One region of the Paenisporosarcina macmurdoensis genome, then DNA from elsewhere that is predicted to be linked to it. Evidence: riboswitches for the same ligand, from Rfam matches in the RefSeq annotation. Region 1 holds a riboswitch; each other region holds the start of a gene.
What was found. A riboswitch is a leader RNA that binds a small molecule or an ion and turns the genes downstream of it on or off. The one in region 1 is predicted to bind thiamine pyrophosphate.
Positions count from the first base shown of each region.

Region 2: another riboswitch for thiamine pyrophosphate. It lies ahead of ACFPYN_RS05010 (YkoF family thiamine/hydroxymethylpyrimidine-binding protein); the one in region 1 lies ahead of thiT (energy-coupled thiamine transporter ThiT).
Region 3: another riboswitch for thiamine pyrophosphate. It lies ahead of ACFPYN_RS00350 (ABC transporter substrate-binding protein); the one in region 1 lies ahead of thiT (energy-coupled thiamine transporter ThiT).

Region 1 is NZ_JBHSRI010000003.1:46,225-50,451, reverse strand. Features, by position in the region: gene ACFPYN_RS04175 (DUF4870 domain-containing protein) at 51-413, opposite strand; gene ACFPYN_RS04170 (M20 family metallopeptidase) at 471-1,541, opposite strand; TPP riboswitch at 1,678-1,782, shown strand; gene thiT (energy-coupled thiamine transporter ThiT) at 1,879-2,463, shown strand; gene map (type I methionyl aminopeptidase) at 2,717-3,466, shown strand; gene ACFPYN_RS04155 (TspO/MBR family protein) at 4,114-4,227, opposite strand, start outside.
Region 2 is NZ_JBHSRI010000004.1:17,398-21,624, forward strand. Features, by position in the region: gene ACFPYN_RS05000 (ABC transporter ATP-binding protein) at 1-919, opposite strand, end outside; gene ACFPYN_RS05005 (ECF transporter S component) at 912-1,511, opposite strand; gene ACFPYN_RS05010 (YkoF family thiamine/hydroxymethylpyrimidine-binding protein) at 1,513-2,118, opposite strand; TPP riboswitch at 2,242-2,348, opposite strand; gene ACFPYN_RS05015 (DUF6366 family protein) at 2,479-2,691, opposite strand; gene ACFPYN_RS05020 (GntR family transcriptional regulator) at 2,935-3,321, shown strand; gene ACFPYN_RS05025 (DUF1648 domain-containing protein) at 3,321-4,227, shown strand, end outside.
Region 3 is NZ_JBHSRI010000002.1:72,952-77,178, reverse strand. Features, by position in the region: gene ACFPYN_RS00365 (ABC transporter ATP-binding protein) at 1-91, opposite strand, end outside; gene ACFPYN_RS00360 (ABC transporter permease) at 105-872, opposite strand; gene ACFPYN_RS00355 (thiamine-binding protein) at 869-1,159, opposite strand; gene ACFPYN_RS00350 (ABC transporter substrate-binding protein) at 1,160-2,167, opposite strand; TPP riboswitch at 2,397-2,506, opposite strand; gene ACFPYN_RS00345 (hypothetical protein) at 2,677-3,177, shown strand; gene ACFPYN_RS00340 (trypsin-like peptidase domain-containing protein) at 3,448-4,227, opposite strand, start outside.

The DNA of each region.
Region 1 (4,227 bases):
TCGCTCCTATCACTATTGTATAGTGGTGTATTTCCCGAAAGTAAGAATTACTAAACCTCTTGTATTACTTTAATTCCTTGAACAATGTTCCAAATCAATACAGCAATCGACAAAATCCCATATAACAACATAAACAATATAGGAATGCCTGCAGACATGAAATCAAAAGAGGAAGTCGCAGTTGGTGCAATCGAATAATCCATAGTACTATACATGGTTACTGAACTAACCATTAAAACAATAAACCCTATAACGCCTAAAGCGACGGGAATCAAATGTGATAAAAAAGACCGTTTTGCATGGTGCTTTACTAAAGTATCAGGTGAAATAAAGTACACAATTAGTGGTAATAAAAATGGAGCAAATAAAACACTGAAATAACATAAAGCGGATAATACACGGCGATTATCCAAAATTACTCCTCCTCTAAACGATAGTACCTACTAATACGGTGCACCATGCAAATGGTTTCATCTTAATGCATGTTTTGTTAGAATATCTGCATATTGTTCCACAGAGGATAGTAACACGTATTCGCCAGGACCGTGCCAATCGTCACCACTTGGGCCGAATTCAATAGCACCAGCACCCGTCTTCGCATAATAGCGAGTATCTGCGGCTCCATGCTGTCCAAATAACACGGCATCTTTTTGTGTTACTTCAGCTGTTACAACTGCAAGTGATTGAACAAAAGGATTATCTTCAGTTGTCGTAATTGCTGGTGTTTTACCTCCAGGTTTCACGATATTTTTAGGATTAATTGATTGGGCAAGCTCCGTCATTTCTTCGATAATATCTTCCCAATTTTGACCTGGTACAAAACGGATATCGTAATTGACTTCACATTGATCTGGTACAACATTATAACGGTCACCTGCTTGAATTTTAGCCAAATTGATTGAAGGATATTCATAATATTCATTGCTTGCTTTAGTGAATGGCAATGTTTTTAACTTCTCATGGAACACATAAGAAGCTTCAATAGCATTCGTACCTTCCCAAGGACGGGATCCATGTGCTGCCTTTCCGAAAAGTGTTACAGTAGCATGTAAAATTCCTTTAGATTGCACACTTAGTTTTAAACGTGTGGGCTCTCCACATATGACAAAATCACCCGAGCGTCCAATCTCAACGAGATGACCTGATGTTTTTCTTCCACCTGTTTCTTCATCCGTTACAATATGCAAAACAATCCGCTGTTTTAATTGTTCTTTAGCTGAAGAAATGCGACGAAAAGCTTCCATCATTGCTGCAACGCCAGCTTTCATATCCGCTGATCCACGACCATAAAGGCGATCGCCATCAATAACTGGATTAAATTGCTCGATTTTTCCAGGAACTACATCTACATGGCCATTCCAAACGATGGTAGTTGGACCTTGTCCTATTTCTGCGTGAATCATTAATCGTCCTTCATTCTCTATAATTTCATGTGTGATTTCATGACGATCCAACCATGTAGAACAAAAGCGAAGTGCCTCATTTGCACCATCCTCAGTATCACTTTTAATTGCTACTAAATTTTTCAACAATTCGATCATGTACCTTCACATCCTTATTGAATTTTATATACTCAGTATACTGATAGAGACTCTAGAAGTCACAGTACTACTGAACCCTCTTGCTTCTTTTCCCCACTTTCTGTACAATTAACCCGTAATATGAAAATTAGATGTTAAGTACCACAAGGGGAGCCTGTAATGGCTGAGAGTGAACGAGAAAAGTTCTAACCCTTAGAACCTGTAAGTTAATGCTTGCGCAGGGATGTGGATAGAAACCGACTCCAACGACGTCAGGCTCTGTCCTTGAGGTCGTTTTTTTGTGGTTTTTTTCACCCTGACATGCGATTTGCAGTACATCGCAAAAGGAGGAAGAAAGATGAGAAATCAAAAAGTTTTACTGCTAGTAGAGATTGCGATTTTTGCTGCGTTGGGGTTTGTATTGGATTTTGTTGCTTTTAAAATGCCGCAAGGGGGATCTGTCAGTTTAGTGATGATTCCAATTGTTTTAATGGCGTTCCGCAGAGGGGCATTAGCCGGCGTTATAACTGGGTTGCTAGTTGGCCTGTTGCAAATTGTTTCAGGATTAATATCAGTGACCCCGTTGTCATTTAATTTTGTAGTTATGCAAGTCATTCTAGATTATTTAATTGCTTATGGTGTAGTTGGATTCGCAGGATTGGTGCGATCACAATACTTTAAATATGCACAACAGAATAAACGTGGAAAATTGATAGTCACGATTGTTTCTGCTGTATTTATTGGTTCGTTCTTGCGTTATGTTATTCATGTTATAACCGGTATTTTCTTCTTTGGCATGTATGCTGAAGATGCTAATGTATTTATGTACTCGACTATTTATAATGCAACTTACATGATCCCAGTATTTCTATTGAGTGCTTTCGTGTGCTCATTACTTTTCTTAGCTGCCCCACGATTACTTGAACCAAATAAAACGGTGTAACGCGTTGCTCACTGGCTATCATGTACATTTGATAACAAGTGGACATAAACTGACTTGAATGGTCGGAAAGCGTCTTCTGGCGTTTGAAAATCATCTAATACTCTTAAAAGACAAGAGTTAAAATGTATATAAAATAAATCAACCTAGTAGATTGATTTCCTGAATGTTCAGAATGGTCCTGGCATATGGGAAAGCATCTTTTCTTATGGTATAGTATGGGATATATATTTTGAGAAAGAAGGATTTTAAGAATATGATTGCAAAAACAACTGAAGACTTTGAGTCGTTAAAAACAATAGGCAGAATCGTTGCTGAGATTCGCGACGCAATGCGTGCAGCAACGAAACCCGGTGTGACAACAAAAGAAATTGATGAACTTGGCGGACGTATGTTTGAAGAAACAGGAGCAATCTCAGGTCCTAAAGGGGAGTATGATTTTCCTGGTTTCACTTGCATTAGTGTAAACGAAGAAGTTGCGCACGGAATACCAGGTTCACGCATAATAAAAGATGGTGACCTCGTCAACATTGATGTTTCTGGATCTCTTAATGGCTATTTTGCAGATACAGGCATTTCATTCGCTGTTGGTGAAGGCCATAAGAAAATAGAAAAACTTTGTGAAGTCGCAGAAAGCTCTTTTGATCGAGCGATGTTAAAAGTAAAAGCAGGTGCACGCTTAAACCAAATCGGTAAAGCTGTTGAACGCGAAGCTAAACTTAATGGCTATACAGTCATCATGAACTTAACAGGTCATGGGATTGGTAAATCTCTTCATGAAGCGCCCCAACATATTCTGAATTATTATGATGCTTGGGAACCAACTATTTTGAAAGAAGGAATGGTTTTAGCAGTAGAGCCGTTTATTTCTGAAAAAGCGGAACATATCGTGGAATCTGGAGACGGCTGGACATTTTTAACGCCAGACAAATCTCTGGTCGCACAAATTGAGCATACAGTCATCGTCACAAAAGGCGAACCCATTTTAATTACAAAAATCAATTAACACGAAAACACCAACTGAGCGATTGCGCAGTTGGTGTTTTTTAAAAATATTAGAAAGTATAAGATTTTTCAAGCTACACCTTTTAACTTGGCGTAGCTATGTCTAGCCCCAAGCGCCAGCTCGCGGGGCACCTTAATGGGGTCAGAAAGACGATTTCACTTTTCATCTTTCTAGCGCCAGTGTCGAGCTAGAAGGCGCTTTCCGCTTTTTCTTAGAAGATAAGAAAGTATATAATTTTAATTCCATAAACCCAGTGTTTCAGGTCCTTTGGTCAAAAAGATGATTCATTACTATTGTTGATTTCCGTTTCAACGCCCTTTCATGTTTCGAAGCTAGCGTAGCGATGCAGAAACAGGCGGACGCTTTCCGCGGGGCGGTCGGTGAGCCTCCTCGGTCACTTCGCGATCTGCGGGGTCTCACCTGACCCGCTGATCCCGCTGGAAAGATATTGGACGAACTGTGATTCGTCCGATATCTTTGCGACGAGTAACCGCAGGAGCACATGTTTTTGCAGTGACGAGGAGACTGAAGCCATGCCCGCGAAAAGCGTCCACCGTAGCGAAAATTAACAGGCTACTATGGTTACACTTCTTAAAAGTACCTGTCGCACTTTGCACGGTTTTTCTTAATTAAATAGTAGTGAATGATTAACCTTGTACGCTTTTTGGTGATGAGCTAGAATTGCGCATTGATTTCTTCATAAATATAATGCCTGCAAGCATAACGGCACTTAAAAAAAGAGCAGCTGTTGAGACAAGTAG
Region 2 (4,227 bases), on a different contig from region 1:
AAAGAGTAGACTTGCCGCTGCCATTTGGACCTGCAAGTACGGCGATTTCTCCTCGTTGTAAATGAAATGAAATGTCCTTCAATAACTGTTTACCTTTCACATGTACATGTATGTTTCTAGCTGCAAAAGCTACTTCTTCTTGAATAGCCGAAACGCGTTTAGGATAGGACATGCTAGACCTTACTGGATTCACTTCGATTGGGAGGTCTCCTGATGCATGGACGTGAATGGCACGATCAAAAAAAGTTCCCCATAGATCAAGTTGGTGCTCGACGGCGATAATAGTTAATGGATATGGCCATTTCAAGGTATCGAGCCACTCCACAAATTGTTGTGCAGTTAGCGGGTCTAGATGGGCAAGTGGTTCATCGAGTAACAACACTTCTGGTTGCATGAGAATCGCGCACGCTGTTGCCACGCGTTGTTTCATTCCCCCAGAAAGAGTTTGTATGGTCGTTTTACGGAATGCTGTAAGTCCCGTCATTTCAAGAGTTTCCATGATGCGGGTCTCCATTTCTGGTCGACGAACATGCAAGTTTTCTAATGTGAAAGCCATTTCCTGTTCAACTGTGGGCATACAGAACTGTGTATCTGGATCTTGAAACACAGTAGCAATACGGTGGTTGATTTCACCAGGTGCAAAACTTGCAGCATCACGTTGCCAAAGTGTGATTGAACCTTCAAGGTCACCATCGCAATTGTCAGGATACAAGCGATTCATTAAATACAATAAGGTGCTTTTCCCGCATCCACTTGGACCATATAAAGCGACACGTTCACCAGCTCGAATGGAGAATGAAATGTTTCTGAAAACGGGAGATTCATCGTCTGGAAATTGAAAAGTAACACCTTTAAAATCAATGATTACCGGAGTTTCTTGAGTTATAACATTTGTTTTTGTGAGAAGGGAATTAACCAATAACCTCACCTTTTATCTTGTGATTTCTACCTGCATCACGAGAAATGGCATAACCACGAAGGGCCCCAGTAGCGAGTAAACCATCCGATAAATACTTACCACCTAAGCCAGCAATAACAGCTCCACTGATGACACGAAGCGTAAACATTAACACTAATAAAGATGGATCGAGAGCCGCGTAACCAGACACCAAGAAGCCATAAGCAAAACTAAAGACTGCGGAACCGACACCTGCTAAACAAAGTACCCACCAGTTATAACGCTTGTAGCCAGTTGCAGCAAATGCCGCTTCCGCACCTAGTCCCTGAACAAGTCCCGATAAAATCAAACGAGGACCAACTGCATTACCAATCATCACTTCAATCATGGCAGCCATCGTTTCTGACAACAAAGCAGCACCTGGTTTACGAATGATGTACGCACTGATAATCGAAACAATAAACCAAATTCCAAACATCCATTCATACGCAATTGGACCAATCACACCCGCCCAAATGTTACCGACTTGGACAAATAGTAAATACACGACCGCAAATACAACGGCAAACACGGACATTAAGACGACTTCTTTCAGTTTCCATGACTTCAACATGCTACGCATCTCCTTTATGAGAAGGGCTGTTGATGCTCATGTTTACAGTCATCACCAAGTGTTTATATTGGTCCGAACGAGCATGAGTGAACGATTCTTCAAGGAACGTAAATACCTGGTGGATATCGCCATGGAGTCCGCTTGCATAGTGCATCGACTCATTAAATACGCCATGTTCTTTTGCACGAGCTACTTCTGTATAAATGACCGACATATAGTCGGGGTTATTCATTGGATAGAGCGCAAACTGGGATGATACATATTGTTTGATCTCACGAATTTGAGGTTCATTTAACAAAATGTCATCTTTCTCTAAAAACACATCTCCCGCAGAATCCCCAGGACAACCAATCGAAAAGGTCCCGTTAAATGCCACATGTGCTCCAGTTTTTGCTGCATATAAAACAATCGCTCTGACTGTATCAAAGACGTGAATTTGCTTGCCGCGCATGACTGTGCTGACGTCATCCGTGTGCATCCAGACGTTTGATGTATCCGCTTCACGCAAAGCCCCTTTAATAATCTCAATAAAATTGTCTGCCATTGGATGAAGCGAAAATCGCAACCCCACTATTGGACTTGTTCCACAACTAAACACTTGTTCCATTCCCATCTCCTCCTTTTAATTGGTGTGATTAGCGAAAAAATTATCCCTAAATCACTGTTTTTGAACATAAAAATAGCCACATTCGACGTGGAATGCAGCTGTTTTGCTCAAAATAAGAGTTGGGCAAAAGTCGCCGCACTTCCTCACGCCAGTATTACCTGGATCGAGTGTTAAGGGATCGGAGCTAATGCTCTCATCTCAGCCAAAATATAGCACCCCTAGTGCAGTAATCGTATGTAGTTGTTTAAATGTTAAAGAACGGCTTCATTGTAACGCACGAAAAAGGTGTTGTAAACAAAAAGAATAAGAGCTGTAAAGTTACTAGTTAAATTATTTGACTGGTGAAACTAAGAATGAGATTTAAAATAATAATTTGTAAAGTACATATCCAACTAGTAATACAATTATTAATAATCCTGTTCCTTTCCAGCCTAAGTCACCAACTAAATCTGTTAAATTTCCATTTTCACCTCGACTGAATCCATCTCTTAATGCACCGCCCGGATTTCTTTTAAGTTCTTGTTGTCTTAATCTCTCTCTTTTTTCTTTTGGATGTTCTTGACGATTATTCAAACCAAGCACCCCCTATGAGTAATACTTCAACTAACCCGCGACGGTTGAAGTGAATACCTTCGCAATCTTATGTTTATTTTAACATAAATATCCATTTTTTATTTAAATAGTGCCATCCGTCTTCCATAATATGTAACGATTAATTCAGCTTTTCCTTAACAAAACTTGTCAAATTTCAAATTCTGTTCTATATTGTATATAACAAGTCTGTTCTAGTGTTAATAGAACAAAAGGTGGTCACATATGTTTATTGAGATTGAAGCAAATTCGGCTGTTCCGATCTATTTGCAATTGGCCCAACAAATTATTGAAGGTGTTGCGAAAGGTAGCTTGAAACCGGGTGATTCATTACCATCTGTTCGCGCATTTGCTGCAGACCTTGGGATGAACATGCATACCGTAAACAAAGCGTATCATTATTTAGAAGAGAAGGAATTTATCCGAATTGTACAGAAAAAAGGAGTATTCATTCATGAAAATGGAGTTCGAAAAGCATCTGAACTAGATCGTCTCCGCTTGAAAAAAGAATTACGTCCAATCATTGCAGAAGCACTTTGTCTACAACTGACTCAAGCTGAAATTGAGCTGTTAATAAACGAAATAACTTTAGACTTGAAGGAGGAAAAGTAATGGCCGCAATTATTTTTATTGTCATATTAATTTTCATTATTGCCATTCAAGCTTTCTTACCAAAGTTTTTAAGAGAAAGTGAGGCATTTGGGATATACATTCCCGATACTCATGTCAAAGACCAACGAATAGTACACATGAAAAACCGCTATACACAACTCATTTTAACGAGTGGAATCCTCATAATCGTGATTTTTATCGGATGGCTATGGATGTTCCGTCCTGCTGAAGAACAAATCGTCTTTTCAGGCATGGTTGCTCAAATTGGGGCGCTCATCTTTTCAATGGGACTTTATGCTAAAAATCATATCTCATTAGCTAATTGGAAGAAAAATGAAAAGTGGACGGAAGGGCAAAGTGAACGAAAAGTAGTCGACTTGCAATTTCGTGAACAACTTAAAATATTACCGAGCCTCTTCTTTATCATTCCAATGTTAATCACTCTTGGCTTAGGTGTCTTGGGGTTAAGCCAATACGATACGTTACCCAATCAGATTCCAACACATTGGGGACCAAGTGGTGAGGCAGACGCATTCGCTGAAAAAAGTTGGGGTTCGGTGAGTGCTTTGCCAATGATTACACTTTTACTCCAAGGGATGATGCTGTTCTTCAACGGTGCGATGAAACAATCAGGCGCAAAAATTCAAGTTCGACACAAGAAACGTTCACGTCAGCAACAACTCGCTTTTCGAAAATATTCAAGTTGGTTATTATTTGTCGTGACCATCACCGAAACTGTACTGATGGGGTACTTACAGCTGACAATCATCTATCCTGAAATCATGTCTGCAAGTGTGACGTTAGGCTTTACAATTGGCTATTTAGTTATCATTCTTGGGTCAGTTCTGTACTACACTGTAAAAGTAGGGCAAAGCGGTACAAGAATCGCTGTTGCAGAGCAAGATG
Region 3 (4,227 bases), on a different contig from region 1:
CTACGATTGTAACAAATTCTCCGTCATTTACATGAAAAGATAACTCATCTAGTACTTGATTCCCCTTAAAGGATTTCGAAATATTTTCCACACTGAGCTTAGTGTTAATTATTTTCCTCTCCTTTAGGTTTCCCTTTCACGATTAACTTCTCTAATGAAGAAATTACTGCGAAGAAAAATAAACTTAAAATCATAATGAGAAATATTGCTACAAAGACACGATCTGTGCGAAATGAAGACGATGCAAGAGTCATAAAGACTCCAATTCCTTCTTTGGCACCCAGCCATTCAGAGATTACAGCTCCCATAACGCTGTAGGTAGCAGCTATTTTCAGTCCTGAAAATAGTGAAGGTAACGCATATGGCCATTCTACCTTCCAAAAAATCTGTTTTTTTGATGCGCCAGCCATTTTCATATAATGCGTAAGCTCAGCAGTCGTTTGTCGAAAACCATCCAATGCAGCAATCGTGATTGGGAAAAAACAAACCATTGTGATGACAATGATTTTTGGTAGTAACCCAAATCCAAACCATATGACCAACAATGGAGCCAACACAATGATTGGAATATTTTGTGACAAAATAATAAGTGGATAAAGTGCTTCTCTAAGCTTTGGTATACGATGTAAACTGATTGCCACAATAAGGCCAACACCACTTCCAATCAACAGCCCAATAAAAGACAGCTTAATCGTTGACACTAAATGATTACTATAAGTCGCCCAGCCTGCTATTCCTTCAGTCCATATATCAGAAGGTGCTGGCAGCAGCCACTTTGGTATGTCGAATAACCAACAGGATAGTTGCCATATTGTTAATAAAAGGATGAGGACCAATAATGGTCTCCATCCTCTCTGGAAAACTTTTCTCATCGATATTTCTCTGTCAATTTATCCATCGATACGCCGCTTGGCTGATACAAGATTTTCACTTGAGAAATAACATTTACACAGCCAGCCTCTATCATTCGCTCATTCATTTTCTCGATAATGGAGAAAATTTCTGTCAGATTACCTTCCATTGTGGTTTCAAGTGGATGCACCTCATAGCGTATTCCTGAATCCTGTATAACGGAAATGGCTTGTTCAATAAATGGAATTGAATCTTCTCCATTATTTGTTTTCGGGATGATTTGAATACTAACTAAAGAATTTATCATTTATTTATTCTCCTTTTTAGGTAAAAATTCATTTGTAAAGGCTTTTTCTACATCTAGTTTGCCTTCTAATAATCCATTTTCATTCATCCATTGTGCGTAGTTTTCCCACACCTTTTTATCTTGAATTCCCCATTGGGATGCATCATCTTGATACCTTGGAGACAGCCACTTTTGACTTGCTTTAACTAATTCTGGATCCAACTCTGGAACAGCCTTGATTAAAACTTCCGCCGCTTCTTCTGGTTGTTCCATTGCGAATGCATAACCTTGGGATGCTGCTGTTACAAAAGCACGAACGGTATCAGGATTTTCTGCTATCAACTTCTCATTCGTTATTAGAACAGGTGTATAATAATCTAGCTTATCTGAGTAATCCGTCAGATATTGCATATTCAATTTCTCTCCACGAAGTTCCGCTTCAATTCCTGTCCATGCATAATAGATCCATGCAAAGTCTACATCTCTTTTTACAGCTGTAAAGAAGTCTGTATCACCCATATTTACCATATCAACTTTTTCTACATCTGCACCTTCTTGTTTCATTAAAGAAGAAATCACTGCTTTTTCAACTGGTGCACCCCAGCCACCATATGCTTTGCCTTCATAATCTTTAGGTGAAAGTATCTCTTTTTCTGCAGGTGACGCAAAACCAGATGTATTATGTTGAATCACGGCAGCAATTGAAACAATTGGTACGTCTTGAACACGTGCTTCTGTTAAGGATTCTTGATAACCAACTCCAAATTCAGCTTTTCCCGAAGCTACTAATTGATTAGCACCAGCTTCACCTGGCATAATAATTTCTACATCAAGACCTTGTTCCTTAAAAAACCCCTTGTCTCTCGCTACATATAAGCCAGTATGATTCGTATTAGGTGTCCAATCCAAAACCACTGTTACTTTCTTCAACTTTTCGCTTGCTTCATTGGTTCCAGAACTAGCGTCGTCTGTATTGCCACAAGCTGTTAACATCATCAAAATTAGTAGGTATCCTAACCATTTTTTCATCATTTTCTCTCCCCTTTTCTAAATCTGTTGAGAGCACTAAACGATGGAACGAAAGGAGGAAACATATTTTTTAGTAAAGCCAACTTCTTTCTCACAAACGCAGAATCACACCAAATCCATCTAACTAGGTGCTAAGAGGCATGCATACTGACAAATCTCTTAAACATCTTCTATTTGAATGAAAAAAAGCGCCCTAGGTAGGTACCTAGGACGCATATCAACACAAACAAGAATGTTTAAATATGTTCCCTACGCTGGTGTTAACCAGATCAGGTTCCAAGGGTGTGTATCTTAAGGATACGGTCTCAACCAGCAACACTGGTCCCCCCACATGTTTCAATTATGAAATTCGTTTAATGCTTTATCACTATTAACAGTGACACAAATTTGTCTAAGTTTCAAGATATAAATAGAAATATAGAAATTCTAACTTGTCATTCTGCATGTCTAAAATTTTTATACATCTCTCATCAATTTCCTGTAAAATGGAAAACAAGGGAGGTATCACCATGATGAACTGGAAACTCACTTCTTTACTACTGGCTATCCTGCTCGGCATTTCTATTATGTGGAGCGTCCAACAACCTGCCAACTTTGAAAAACTACAGCTTAAACATTATTCACTCGAACATGCTCAGCTTACTCTAGTTCTTCAGAACATGATCGAGCAATACGAAGAAGACGGCAATCAAAAAGAACTCGGCGAACAGCTACTTCGATATTCTGGATTTATGTTAAACATTCGCCCAGCTGGAGAAACTGCAGCCTACCGAACGTTCGACTTTGACTATGACATCCAAAAGGTGTTATACGAAGTTCATCGGAAAGCGCGTGGCGAACAAATAAAAGAATATGACATTAATCGACTAAAAACCGCATATGAATTACTCAGAACCTTCGAGGATCTAGCACTGAATAACCTTGAACACAAAACAGTCGCTGACTACGAAAACGACTTCGACCAATTCCTTGAACATTACGAAACTAAAAAACATGATCTGTTTAAATAAAAAGATTCCACAATAAAATCGTCATAATCCTATAACAAGAAAAAGCAGTTTGAAGATAGACTTCAACTGCTTTTTTCTATAGAAGTTCCTTTATTCTTAGGTTTAGATAAACTATATTGCTGTATATCGTACCTTTGCACTGGCCGCATGAGCCAACAAGCCTGAAAACCACATACCTTCTGTGGGTCTCAATCTCCCCACTCTTGCGGCTTTCTTGTGCTAGGCGAAATTGAACTCTTTTGTTTGTTCTACAATAACAACAGCTTTTGCTCAGTCATAAATAGCTATATCTGTGATTTGATACGTACCATATTCATCGATGACGACTGAATAATCTTTCACTCTCTCATACGTCGACCATTCACCTGCTGCATTCATAAAATCAAAGACTTCGAATGTGCTAACAACTGCATAATCTTCTTCAATGACAATGTCCGTTACTTCATTTGACGTGAATTCAAACATCATGCCTTGACCTGTTACTTCGTAAATGTAGTCAGCCATCTCGGTATATGCAGTACTTTCGAATAGCAGCATGTCTTCAATGTAGTAAAAGTCTTCGTAGTAAAGAGCCATTTCATAGTTATCTCGGAAATGTACAATAAAATCAGATAATCCTACCTCTTCAAAATAATACGTGTCGTCTTCTGTAACCTCTTCAGAATCTTCTTCTACATACTCTTCCTCTTCTTCTACATACTCTTCGTAGTAAGAATCTGCCTTGGCACTTGCCTCAGGATCATACTCGTAGTCATCGTAAAATGAAAAGATACTAGCCACTTCGTTTGAAGTCATCGGTGAATCAGACCAGCTTTGGAGTAGGTCCATCATCGTATACAACGGAATGGAAAATCCAATTGATTGATCTGCTGTCAGCAAAGCGGAATTAATGCCAATTACTTTTCCTGTTTTCGCATCAAGCAGAGGTCCTCCACTGCTTCCAGGAGAAATTTGCACGTCTACTTGGTAAACATTTTCGTACTGAAAATCAGATTCAAATGATCGATCAAGCCCTGTCAAATAACCAATTGAAGCCGAATTTTCTAACCC